4 regions of the Streptomyces roseochromogenus subsp. oscitans DS 12.976 genome follow, and region 1 is predicted to be linked to each of the others. Evidence: riboswitches for the same ligand, from Rfam matches in the RefSeq annotation. Region 1 holds a riboswitch; each other region holds the start of a gene.
What was found. Region 1 has a riboswitch for cyclic di-AMP ahead of M878_RS59930 (M23 family metallopeptidase). Riboswitches for the same ligand answer to the same signal wherever they lie in the genome.
Positions count from the first base shown of each region.

Region 2: it holds a riboswitch for cyclic di-AMP, as region 1 does, so the genes downstream of both, M878_RS65330 (C40 family peptidase) here and M878_RS59930 (M23 family metallopeptidase) in region 1, are expected to answer to the same signal.
Region 3: it holds a riboswitch for cyclic di-AMP, as region 1 does, so the genes downstream of both, M878_RS74835 (LysM peptidoglycan-binding domain-containing protein) here and M878_RS59930 (M23 family metallopeptidase) in region 1, are expected to answer to the same signal.
Region 4: it holds a riboswitch for cyclic di-AMP, as region 1 does, so the genes downstream of both, M878_RS71115 (M23 family metallopeptidase) here and M878_RS59930 (M23 family metallopeptidase) in region 1, are expected to answer to the same signal.

Region 1 is NZ_CM002285.1:2,303,544-2,306,742, forward strand. It holds gene M878_RS59925 (GntR family transcriptional regulator) at 1-576, opposite strand, end outside; gene M878_RS59930 (M23 family metallopeptidase) at 776-1,531, opposite strand; cyclic di-AMP (ydaO/yuaA leader) riboswitch at 1,544-1,704, opposite strand; gene M878_RS59935 (M16 family metallopeptidase) at 1,916-3,199, opposite strand, start outside.
Region 2 is NZ_CM002285.1:3,616,842-3,620,040, reverse strand. It holds gene M878_RS65335 (tellurite resistance/C4-dicarboxylate transporter family protein) at 1-500, opposite strand, end outside; gene M878_RS65330 (C40 family peptidase) at 653-1,846, opposite strand; cyclic di-AMP (ydaO/yuaA leader) riboswitch at 1,854-2,023, opposite strand; gene pcrA (DNA helicase PcrA) at 2,288-3,199, shown strand, end outside.
Region 3 is NZ_CM002285.1:5,823,326-5,826,524, forward strand. It holds gene M878_RS74830 (LysM peptidoglycan-binding domain-containing protein) at 1-912, shown strand, start outside; cyclic di-AMP (ydaO/yuaA leader) riboswitch at 1,095-1,269, shown strand; gene M878_RS74835 (LysM peptidoglycan-binding domain-containing protein) at 1,274-1,963, shown strand; gene eno (phosphopyruvate hydratase) at 2,318-3,199, shown strand, end outside.
Region 4 is NZ_CM002285.1:4,969,187-4,972,385, forward strand. It holds gene M878_RS71105 (dihydrofolate reductase family protein) at 1-611, shown strand, start outside; tRNA gene M878_RS71110 (tRNA-Met) at 709-782, opposite strand; cyclic di-AMP (ydaO/yuaA leader) riboswitch at 1,114-1,280, shown strand; gene M878_RS71115 (M23 family metallopeptidase) at 1,290-2,306, shown strand; gene M878_RS71120 (aldo/keto reductase) at 2,377-3,199, shown strand, end outside.

The sequences.
Region 1 (3,199 bases):
CGTGACCGCCCGCGCGCGCTCGCCGTCGCCGCGCGCCACCGCGTCGACGATGGCGCCGTGCTCCGCCCAGGACTCCACCGGGCTCGGCGACGCCTCCACCGTGTACATCCAGGCGATCTTGTGGCGCAGCTGGCTGAGCATCGCGGTCAGTGAGGGGCTGCAGGAGGCCTGGGCGAGCGTCTCGTGGAACCAGCCGCCGAGTGAGCGCAGATCCTCGCTGTGCCCCCGCCTGGCCCGCTCCTGGCCCAGCCTGACCAGGCCACGCAGCACCTTCAGATGGGCCTCGGTGCGCCGCTGTGCGGCCCGGGCGGCCCCGAGCGGCTCCAGGAGCATGCGCATGTCGAGCAGATCGGCGGCCTCCTGCTCGGTCGGCTCGGCCACGCACGCGCCCGCGTGCCGGCGGGTCACCACGAAGCCCTCGGCCTCCAGGGTGCGCAGGGCCTCACGGACGGGGACGCGCGAGACGCCGTAGCGGCGGGCCAGGACTTCCTCGGTGAGGCGGCCGCCGCGCGCGTGGACACCGGCGACGATGTCGTCCCGGATCGCCGTGCACACCGAGTGCGCCGGAATACGCATGACCGACCTCCGCCTTAATCCCCGTGAAACGTCGACGATGGACGCGTGTTCCGTGACTCTATTCCAATGCGCCGGAATTTCCGACGGCGGGTCGGATTCCATGGATATTTTTTGGTCAGCGAGTACGGTCTGCACCGCGCAAAACGGCGAAAGCCCCGGCTCGGTGAGCCGGGGCGGCGGATACCGCGTGCGCGGAGGGTCAGACGTTCACGCCGTGCTTGCGGAGGTAGGCGACGGGGTCGACGTCCGAGCCGTAGTCGGGGGTCGTACGGGCCTCGAAGTGGAGGTGCGGGCCGGTGACGTTGCCGGTCGCGCCGGACAGGGCGATCTGCTGGCCCGGGGTGACCCGCTGGCCTACCGAGACGCCGATGGACGACAGATGGCCGTACTGGGTGTACATGCCGTCGGCCATCCGGATCACGATCTGGTTGCCGTATGCCCCTCCCCAGCCGGTGGAGACGACGGTGCCGGAGCCGACCGCGTGGACGGGCGTGCCGGCGGCCGCGTGGAAGTCGATGCCGGTGTGCGAGCCGGAGGACCACAGGGAGCTGCTGGCCTTGTAGCCCGTGGAGACATAGGAGTCGGCTATCGGGGCGACGAACGCGTTCAGCCGCGCGCGCTCGGCCTCGCGGGCGGCGCGGGCCTGGGCTTCGCGCTCCTGCCTGGCCTTCTCCGCCGCCGCCTTGGCCGCGGCCGCCTCGGCAGCCTTCCCCTCGGCGGCCTGCTTCTGGGCGGTGGCCTGCGCGTCGATGTGCTCGGCGATGTCGTCGCCGACGGTGATCACCGGGGTGAGGCCGGTCTGCTCGACGGAGTTCTGGGCGGCGGACGCCGGGGCGGCCGCGAGGGTGCCGATGACACCGGTGGTCGTGAGGGCCGCGATGCCGGCCGCCTGAGCGGTGGTGCGCTTGACCCGGCCGGGCTTGCGGTGCTTCCCGGTGGCGCATATGAACGCCATGAAGTGGCTGGTCCTTTCCTTCCCTCTCGCCTACCGGGTTAGCTGACGGGTTCGGAGCAGGAAGGTCTCCTACGGGCCCCCTCGCTGCCGCGCGGGCGCCCGATTCACCCCAGGGACGGTGGGTCCCCGGCTCCCCTGGCTCGCGCCGTACGGGGACTCGGCGATGGCTGTCCGGTGCCGCGGGTGCGGCGCACTGCCTGACGAACAGCCCGGCCGACGCTACGGAAGCCCGCTTTCCAACCCCAAACGGATCCGGGCTTTTGTAGCGCATCCCACAGGGCAGACAGGCAACCTCCGGAGCAAATCGGGCATCTGGGGAAGGGAGTGGAACAGCAGGGGCCCTGACGACCCGTAGGTCGTCAGGGCCCTCACACGCGCGTGCCCTTACTCGGCCGCCACCACGGTCACTTCGCCGATGCCGAGCGCCTCCACCGGCGCCTTGATCTGGGCGGCGTCACCGACGAGGACGGTCACCAGCCGGTCCACCGGGAAGGCGTTGACGACGGCCGCCGTGGCCTCCACCGTGCCCGTCACCGCCAGCTGCTGATAGAGCGTCGCCTGGAAGTCGTCGGGCAGGTGCTGCTCGACCTGGTCGGCCAGCGTGCCCGCTACGGCCGCAGCGGTCTCGTACTTCAGCGGCGCCACCCCGACGAGGTTCTGCACGGCCACGTCCCGCTCGGCGTCGGTCAGGCCGTCTGCGGCGAGGGTGCGCAGCACCTTCCACAGGTCGTCCAGCGCCGGGCCGGTATTGGGGGTGTCCACCGAGCCGCTGATGGCGAGCATCGAGGCGCCGGTGCTGTCCGGGGCGGAGCGGAGGACCTGCCCGAACGCGCGCACACCGTAGGTGTAGCCCTTCTCCTCGCGCAGGACGCGGTCCAGGCGGGAGGTGAGGGTGCCGCCGAGGCAGTAGGTGCCGAGCACCTGCGCGGGCCACACGCGGTCGTGCCGGTCGGGGCCGACGCGGCCGATCAGCAGCTGCGTCTGGACCGCGCCGGGGCGGTCCACGATGACCACACGGCCGGTGTCGTCGGCGGTCACCGGCGGCACGGGCCGCGGCTCGCCCTGGGTGCCGCTCCAGGCGCCCAGGGTGTCGCCGAGCAAGGCGTCCAGGTCGATCCCGGTGAAGTCGCCGACCACGACCGCGGTGCCCGTGGCGGGGCGTACATGCCGGTCGTAGAAGGCGCGTACGGCGGAGGCGTCGATCTTCTCGACCGTGTCCTCGGTGCCCTGGCGCGGGCGGGACATCCGCGAGGTCGCCGGGAAGAGCTCCTTGGAGAGTTCCTTGGCGGCGCGGCGGGAGGGGTTGGCCAGCTCGTGCGGGATCTCGTCCAGACGGTTGCGGACCAGCCGCTCGACCTCGCTCTCGGCGAACGCGGGCGCGCGCAGGGCGTCGGCGAGCAGGCCGAGGCCCTTGGCCAGGCGGGAGGCCGGAACCTCCAGGCTGAGCCGGACGCCGGGGTGGTCGGCGTGCGAGTCCAGCGTGGCGCCCGCGCGCTCCAGCTCGGCGGCGAACTCCTCGGCGGAGTGCTTGTCGGTGCCCTCGGAGAAGGCCCGCGCCATGATCGTGGCGACGCCGTCCAGGCCGGCCGGCTCGGCGTCCAGGGGCGCGTCCAGCAGCACCTCGACGGCGACGACCTGCTGGCCGGGGCGGTGGCAGCGCAGCACCGT
Region 2 (3,199 bases), 1.3 Mb from region 1:
CAGAACAGCACCAGTGCGGTGTGCGCGAGCCACGCCCTGCTCTCGGCCGCCGCCAGCGTGGCCGCCAGCACGGCCAGCCCCTGTGGGGCCACACAACACAGGAACACCGCTCCCGGCATGCGCCGCCTCCAGTGCCGTACGACCAGAGGCAGCAGCACCGGCCAGAGCAGCGCCGCCAGCGCCAGCAGAGCCTCGGCCAGGGTCTGCCGGCCCAGCGCCGAGATCCGGGTGCCGAGCACTGTGGTCGCGGCGACGGCGGCGAGTGCGCCGGGGCTGCCCGCCTCGACCACCCAGCGCTGCCGCTCGGCGAACAGCCGTAGGACGAAGTCGGCGGCCAGTGCCACCCAGGCGACGCAGGCCATCGCCAACGTCACCCGGGAGAGAGCCTCGGCGCCGGTCAGACGCAGGCCCACCGACAGGACGCCGGTCGCCATCACGGCGGCCCCGGCCGCGGGAGGCCGGTCCGCCCACCACGCACGCAGACCTGAGATGCCGGGCATGCGCCGATGCTAGGGAGCCGAGTGATCCCTGCCCGGGAAGGGCACGCGCGCGTGGAGCGCAAAAGCACCGCCACGCGTGCGTACCGGTGTTCTTGCGGCCCACGCGCGCGTGGAGCACGAAAGGCCGGCACGTACCCCGAGCCCGGCGACGGTCAGCCCGGTCGGACCACGCTGTGGATGATCGATGCGCCGCCGTAGTAGATCGACTCCTCGCGGACGTACGCGCCCGGCTTCGGGGCGTGGATCATCATGCCGTTGCCTATGTAGACGCCGACGTGGCTGATGTCGTCGTAGAAGAAGACCAGGTCGCCCGGCCGGGCACTGGCCAGGGAGACCGTGGTGCCGGCGTTGACCTGGTCGTACGTGGTGCGCGGAAGCGTGACCCCGGCGGCCTTCCAGGCGGCCTGGGTCAGGCCCGAGCAGTCGTAGGAGTCAGGCCCTGTGGCGCCCCACACATACGGCTTGCCGATCTGCGAGCGGGCGAAGGCGATCGCCTTCTCGGCCTTCGTGTCGTACGAGCCGGACGTCGAGGAGCCGCCCGAGCCGGAGCCCGTCGACGAACCAGAACCAGAACCAGTTCCAGAAGCGGATCCGGACCCCGTGGACGAGGACGACGACGAGCCGGCCTGCTGCTGCTCGGCCTGCCGCTTCGCCAGCTCGGCCGCCTTGCGCGCCGCTTCCTCCTGCTGCTTCCGCTCGATTTCGGCCAGCCGCGCCTTCTCCTGGGCGGTCAGCTGCGACAGCAGCTCGCGCGCGGAGGCGAGTTTCTTCTGGACGGTGGCCTTGGCGGTCTGCAGGTCGTGCTGCGAATCGGTGAGGGTCTGCAGGCTCTCCGCGGCCTCCCGCCGTTTCTTCATGGTCGCGGCCTGCTCGCCTATGTAGGCGTCGACCTCGCTCTTCTCCCGCGAGGTCAGCCGGTTCATCAGCTGGCTCTCGTCGAAGTAGTCCTGCGGGTTGTCCGCGAGCAGGAAAGTGGCCGTGGGGGGCGCGGCCATGCCTGAGCGGTACTGGGCCGCGGCGAAGGAGCCCAGCTCCTCGCGGGCCTTGTTGAGGCGTTCGGTGCGCCGGGCGACGTCGTCGCGGAGCGCGTCGACGCGTCCCCGCTGTCTGCCGGTGCGTTCCTTGGCCGCGTTGTACTTGTCAGTCGCCGACTCGGCCTGGCGGTAGAGGTCGTCGACCTTCTTCTCGACCTCCTCCAGGCTCGGCTTGGCGTGATCGGTTCCCGGGGCGGCCTCGGCGCTCTGCGAGAGCACGGCCATGGAGGTGAGGGCGGCGGTGGCGAGGGCGGGGGTGCGGAGGCCCGCCCCGATGGTCCCGCCGGGGCGCGGCTTGCGATGCGACGCCAAGGGAGGCGACTCCTTCCAATGGGCCGCCTACCGGGTTAGCTGTCGGGTTCGGGCGGCGGTTCGGAAGGGTTGCCCTACGGCGTCGTCCCGGGCGGGAGTCGGCCGATTCACCCCAGGATCGGTGGGTCCCCGGCTCCGGGCGCCACGCGGGCACGCCGGACTCGGCGGAGGCCGTGCGGCCCGGCGAGGTTCGCCGGTAGGGGTCGTACGGCCCGATCGCACGCTAGCCAACTCGTGTGACTCCTGTGAAGGTTGGTGCGTGATATGTCCGATACATTTTTGTGACCTGGGGGCGGTTTCACAGCTGTGTCATCGGGTCGTTCCGCAGCGTGAGCGGGAGATGGGCTCTGCGGCGGCTGTGAAGATCAACTCTCGCTCGAACCGGCCATGTTCCGGGGACGGCGACCGGTTGTCGGTGGGGCGCCCTAGACTCGGAGAGCGATGAGCAGCCTCTTTGACGACAGCTTCCTGGCGGACCTCCAGACCCCTCGCGGGCACGAGGAGGAGCAACCGCCACCGCCCGAGGACGATCACGCTCCGGAGCCGCTTCCGGACGATCTGTTCGGCGGGAAGTTCGACGCGCCGCCGGACCGGGACGCCTACTACCGCGACGGCGCCCCGCGCCCCGCGCTCGACGCGGCCGCCCTCCTGGAGGGGCTGAACGAGAACCAGCGCGCCGCGGTCGTGCACGCCGGCTCCCCGCTGCTCATCGTCGCCGGCGCCGGCTCCGGCAAGACCCGTGTGCTCACCCACCGCATCGCCCACCTGCTCGCCGAGCGGAATGTGCACCCGGGCCAGATCCTCGCGATCACCTTCACCAACAAGGCCGCCGGCGAGATGAAGGAGCGCGTCGAGCATCTCGTCGGCCCGCGCGCGAACGCGATGTGGGTGATGACCTTCCACAGCGCGTGCGTGCGCATACTGCGCCGGGAGAGCAAGAAGCTCGGCTTCACCTCGTCGTTCTCGATCTACGACGCCGCCGACAGCAAGCGCCTGATGGCTCTGGTCTGCCGTGACCTGGACCTCGATCCCAAGCGCTTCCCGCCGAAGTCGTTCAGCGCGAAGATCAGCAACCTGAAGAACGAGCTGATCGACGAGGAGGACTTCGCCGCCCAGGCCGCCGACGGCTTCGAGAAGACCCTCGCCCAGGCCTACGCGCTCTACCAGTCGCGGCTGCGCGAGGCGAACGCACTCGACTTCGACGACCTGATCATGACGACGGTCAACCTGCTGCGCGCCTTCCCGGACGTCGCCGAGCACTACCGCCGCCGCTTCCGGCACGTCCTGGTGGACGAGTACCAGGACACCAACCACGCCCAGTACGCACTGGTACGGGAACTTGTCGGCACGGGG
Region 3 (3,199 bases), 3.5 Mb from region 1:
GCCGACCAGGCCAGCCGCTCCCAGCAGATAGCCGTGGCCGAGAAGATCCTCGCCGGCCAGGGCACCAAGCCGTGGGCCATGTGCGCGCTGACCGCCGGTCTGACCTCCCACTCCGGTTCGGTCGACGTGGACCCCGGCGTGAGCGGCTCCGGTGGGTCCAGTGCCGGGTCCGGCTCGTCCGGCGGCTCCGATCCGTCCGGTCTGCCGGATTCGTCCTCCTCCGGATCGAGCTCCGGCTCCGGTTCCGGCTCTGATTCCGGCTCCGGTTCCAGCTCTGACGCCAGCCCTGGCGCCGACTCGGGCTCCGGCTCCAACTCCGCCTCCGGTTCGGATTCCACCGGGCCGGATTCTCCCGGTCCGGATGCCTCCGGCTCCTCCTCGTCCGGCGCGACCGCCACGCCGGCTCCCGGTGCGAGCCCGGGCAAGGGTGCCACCGGGACCCCGGAGGCGACCGACGGCTCCACCGGTGCAAGTACCCCCAAGTCCGACAAGGGGGACGAGACCGGCTCGACCGGTGACGAAAGCCGGCAGGGGGGTGACAGCTCGCCCACGGCGACTCCCGGCACGGATGAGTCGGACAATTCCCAGCAGACCAGCGGCTCTTGGAGCCTGGTCGACACCGGCACGCTCAGCAGCGGCGGACGTCACCGTGGCGAGAGCGCGGACGAGAGCGCGGGCGCAAGCGCGGCAAACGGCCAGAACGCCCCGCGATCCGGTCGTCATGCCGACCGCGAACGGGACACCTACACCGTCCGCGAGGGCGACTCCCTCACCTCCATCGCCGACTCTCTTGGTGTCGACGGCGGATGGCATGCGCTCTACGCCGCCAACCAGAAGGTCATCGGCGCCGACCCGAACCACATCACCGCCGGTCAGACCCTGAAAGTCACGGGCGAAAAGGACGCCGAGTAGCGGGAGTTGACGCCCCGCTTCGCGCCTAATGTCCGGTTTGGCGAAAGTGTGGGATGAGTCTCAGAAGCCCTGATCGTCTTTGAAATTCCCTCGATCACCTGTCTACGGTCAGGACCGCTCGTCACCACGAGCCCCGGCAGCCGTAACGCCGAATCCTGCCAGCGGTTGCCCGGGAACAGTCGTCGCGTCATGCGCCGTAGGCAGGAGCGGGGGACCCAAGGTAAGTGCTGGAACCGGCAGTTGACGCCGGAACCGGCTTGGGGTGAAGCCGCAGGCCCGCGACAGCGGGCGTGCGGCCGGGCAACTCAACCGGCCCGAACCCGACAGCTCACCTCGCAGGCGTCGGTGAGGGGATCGATCCATGCTGTTCTCCGGCAAGGGCAAGCACCGTCGTCCGTCCAAGGCCGTCCGGGCCGTCGCGCTCGTCGGTGTCACCGGCGCCGCCGTAGCCGCCCCGCTCATGGCGGCCGGCAACGCCTCGGCCGCCACCGCCTCCGAGTGGGACACCGTCGCCCAGTGCGAGTCGGGTGGCAACTGGTCCATCAACACCGGCAACGGCTTCTACGGCGGTCTGCAGTTCTCCGCCTCCACCTGGGCCGCGTACGGCGGTACCGCCTACGCCCCGGCCGCCAACCAGGCCACCAAGGCGCAGCAGATCGCCGTCGCCGAGAAGGTCCTCGCCTCGCAGGGCAAGGGCGCCTGGCCGGTCTGCGGCACGGGCCTGTCCTCCGCCGCGTACAACGGCTCCGCCCCGAGCACCACCTCGTCGAGCAAGAGCACCGGCACCACCACCCGCTCCACCGACCAGCAGGCCGCCACCCGCTCCGCCGAGCGCACGGCCCCGGCGAAGAGCAAGACCGTCACCACCCCGACCGGCAAGAAGGTCAAGAAGGGCGACGGCGAGTACAAGGTGGTCAAGGGCGACACCCTCAGCTCCATCGCCGAGAAGCACCACGTCGCCGGCGGCTGGCAGAAGCTGTTCCAGCTGAACAAGGACATCGTCGAGGACGCCAACCTCATCTACCCGGGCCAGCAGCTGCACCTGAAGTGACACATCCGGCTCCGGCCGGATCCACGGCGCCCTCACATCGCCCCCCACACTGAAGCTCCCGTGAGGGTCACCCCCCGTCCCCACGGGCTCCCCGCCCCGGCGCGTGTTCCCCCGTACGCGCCGGGGCGGGGTCTTTTGTTTCGCGCCACGTTTCCCCACTCTTCAGTCCGGGATCATCGGAACCCCCCTTTGTTCCATCGGTGAACAATGGGTACCGTCTGCGTGTCCCTCTCCGTCCACGGGACGGTCGGTCGGTGGCTGATCCCCCGGAGACGGTTAGGCTCTAGTCGCAAGGCACAGCCGTAAGGCACACCACCTCGCACTTCCAGCGTCACATCCAAGAAGGAGATGCTCGTGCCGTCCATCGACGTCGTCGTAGCCCGGGAAATCCTGGACTCCCGAGGCAACCCCACGGTCGAGGTCGAGGTCGGCCTCGACGACGGCAGCACGGGTCGTGCCGCCGTGCCGTCCGGCGCCTCGACCGGTGCCTTCGAGGCCATCGAGCTGCGCGACGGTGACCCCAACCGCTACCAGGGCAAGGGCGTCGAGAAGGCCGTCCTCGCCGTCATCGAGCAGATCGGTCCGGAGCTGGTCGGCTACGACGCCACCGAGCAGCGCCTGATCGACCAGGCCATGTTCGACCTGGACGCCACCGACAACAAGGGCTCGCTCGGCGCCAACGCCATTCTCGGCGTCTCCCTCGCCGTCGCCCACGCCGCCTCCGAGGCCTCGGACCTCCCGCTCTTCCGCTACCTGGGCGGCCCGAACGCGCACCTGCTGCCGGTGCCGATGATGAACATCCTGAACGGCGGTTCGCACGCGGACTCCAACGTGGACATCCAGGAGTTCATGATCGCCCCGATCGGCGCGGAGTCCTTCTCCGAGGCCCTGCGCTGGGGCGCCGAGGTGTACCACACGCTGAAGAAGGTCCTGAAGAACAAGGGCCTGTCCACCGGCCTCGGCGACGAGGGCGGCTTCGCCCCGAACCTCGGCTCCAACCGCGAGGCCCTCGACCTCATCATCGAGGCCGTCAAGGAGGCCGGCTACGCCCCCGGCCAGCAGATCGCCCTCGCGCTCGACGTGGCTGCCTCCGAGTTCTACAAGGACGGCAAGTACCTCTTCGAGGGCAAGGAGCGCTCCGCCGCCGAGATGACGGAGTACTACGAGGAGCTGGTGGCGGCCTACCCGCTCGTCTCCATCGAGGACCCGCTGTTCGAGGACGACTGGGCCGGCTGG
Region 4 (3,199 bases), 2.7 Mb from region 1:
TGGTCGTCGCCCCGCTGTTCGTCGGCGACCCGGCCGCGCCCCGCCTCTTCGGCCCGGGCGGCTACCAGCCCGGCCGGCTGCGGCTGACCGAGGCCCGACGGATCGAGGACGTGGTCCTCATGCGCTACGAGCCCACGGCCCCCGGCACCGGCCCGTTCCCCGCCGCCGCCGACCGTCACTGGCTGCGCACCGCCTGCGAACTCGCCGCGCTGTGCCCGCCCTCGCCCACGGCGTTCAGCGTGGGTGCGGTGGTGGTCGCCGCCGACGGTACGGAGCTGGCCCGCGCCCACTCGCGCGAGGGGGACGACCCCGTGGTCCACGCGGAGGAGGCCGCGCTCGCGAAGATCGACCCGGCGGACCCTCGGCTGCCTGCCGCCACCGTCTACAGCAGCCTGGAGCCGTGCGCCCGGCGTGCCTCCCGCCCCGCGCCGTGCTCCGAGCTGATCCTCCGGGCCGGGGTACGGCGGGTGGTCACTGCCTGGCAGGAGCCGGACACGTTCGTGGCGGGCGCCGACGGTAGGGGGATTCTGGTGAAGGGCGGCGCCGAGGTGGTCGTACTGCCGGAGTACGAGGACCAGGCCAAGGCGCCGAACAGGCACCTGCTGGGGTGATCCGCCCGGAAAGCCTTCAGGACCGGTGAAGACACTCAGCGCCGGTGGAAAGACTCAGGGCCCGGAAACCAATGGTTTCCGGGCCCTGAGTCTTCAGTAGCGGGGACAGGATTTGAACCTGCGACCTCTGGGTTATGAGCCCAGCGAGCTACCGAGCTGCTCCACCCCGCGTCGTTGTGTTCACCAGTGTACGCCATGCGCAGCACCGCATGCACACGGGTTGACCAGGGGCGCGGACCGGCGTCATCCGCCCGGGCCAAGAAGCTCGCCCCGTTCACTTACGGTGACCGGACGACCGCCCTCCGCATAACGCCTGAGACACCATCAAAAACTCCGACACTCCTGAACGATGGTCAACTCGACCGATTTGCAGCGTTCCTGACCGGTAAGTCCCCGTCGGAAAGCGCGAATGATCATGCCGAACGGCTTGGAAAGTGACTCTGGGGTCTATTAACGTTCGATAACGCAGCGCGGTCGTCCCAGCCGTCACAAGAGGCGGCTCCGTGCGCACGCGCCGAATCCCGCAAGGGAACCGGGGAACCACCACCTTGGGGTGAATCACGCGGATACTGACGTGAACTCGTCGAGTCCACGCCCGGTATACGCGCGTAGGAGACCTTCCTGCTCCGAACCCGTCAGCTAACCCGGTAGGCGGAGGAAGGAAAGGAGCACGCCCGAGTGGCGTCCAACCGGCCTGCCCCAGAAGCCCCGTTCGTGCCCGCGCAACCCGAGCCGGAGACCTTCGGCTACGGCTCCTACCGCGGCGAGGAGGGCCCCTGGGAGGAGTGGAACCCCACCGAGGAATCCCTCACCACCGTCCGCGGCCGGCACCGTGTCGCCAAGCAGCGCGGCGGATTCGCGCGCAGCTCCACCGTCCTCGGCGTCGGCGTGATGGCCGCCGTCGGCGCGGGCGGCATGGCCAGCGCCAACACCGGCAAGCCGCCGGTCTCCATATCCCTGCCGGACTCCGTCACCCACTTCTTCGGCGACGACTCCTCCCACCAGGCCACCGCCACCGGGCTCAGCAAGGTCGGCGTGACCTCCGAGAGCGCCGACAGCGGTGACGCCGGCGAGGCGCTGCGCAACCGGATCATGGCCCAGGCCGAGCAGCAGCAGAGCAAGGCCGACAGCAAGGCCACCGCCGCCGCGCTCGCCGCCGCCGAGAAGCAGACCGCCGCCGCCGCGGCCAAGGCGGAGAAGGAGGCCGCCGCCAAGGCCGCCGACGCCCAGGCGAAGGCGGAGGCCGACGCCAAGAAGGCGGCCGAGGCCAAGCGGCTGGCCGAGCTGGCCAAGCAGTACACCCTGCCCGTCGTCTCGTACACGATCACCGGCACCTTCGGCCAGCCCGGCGCGATGTGGTCCTCCGGCTACCACACCGGCCTCGACTTCGCCGCCCCCACCGGCACCCTCATCAAGGCCATCCACGGCGGCACGATCACCGAGGCGGGCTGGGCCGGCGCCTACGGCTACCGCACCGTCCTGACCCTGGACGACGGCACCGAGCTGTGGTTCTGCCACCAGTCCTCGATCAACGTCTCGGTCGGCCAGAAGGTCTCCACCGGCGATGTCATCGGGCGCATCGGCGCCACCGGCAATGTCACCGGCCCGCACCTCCACCTGGAGGTCCACCCGAACGGCCAGGCATCCGCCATCGACCCGGCGCCGTGGCTGCGGGACAAGGGCCTCAACCCCTGAGCATGGCATTCGTGTGAACGCGACGCCGGCGGCGGAATGAGATCATCCACCGCCGGCGTTCATGCTGAGCATGACGTCTTTGCGCACACTCGGCTCTTCCGACATCGAGGTCTTCCCGCTCTCCCTCGGCGGCAACGTCTTCGGCTGGACCGCCGACGAGGAGACCTCCTTCGCCGTCCTCGACGCCTACGCGGCGGCGGGCGGCAACTTCATCGACACCGCCGACGCCTACTCCGCCTGGATCGAGGGCAACAAGGGCGGCGAGTCCGAGACGATCATCGGCAAGTGGGTCAAGGCCCGCGGCAACCGTGACAACGTCGTCATCGCCACCAAGGTCAGCCAGCACCCCGAGTACCAGGGCCTGTCCGCCGCCAACATCAAGGCCGCCGCCGACGCCTCCCTGCGCCGCCTGGACACCGACTACATCGACCTCTACTACACCCACTTCGACAAGCCCGAGGTCCCGGTCGAGGAGATCATCGGCGCCCTCGACGAGCTGGTGAAGGCGGGCAAGGTCCGGCACATCGCCGCCTCCAACATCACCCCCGAGCGCCTCAAGGCCTCCCTCGACTTCTCCGACCGCGAGGGCCTGGCCCGCTATGTCGCCCTCCAGCCCCACTACAACCTGGTCTCCCGCGACACCTACGAGGGCCCGCTGCAGGACCTGGCCGCCAAGGAGGGTCTGTCCGCGGTCCCGTACTTCTCCCTCGCCGCGGGCTTCCTGACCGGCAAGTACCGCCCCGGCACCACGGTCGACAGCGCCCGCGCGGGCCGGGCCCAGCAGTACGCGGACTCCGAGCGCGGCCAGAAGGTCCTCACGGCCCTGGACGAGATCGCCGCCGCGCATGAGGTCCCCGTCGCCACGGTCGCCCTCGCCTGGCTCGGCGCCCAGC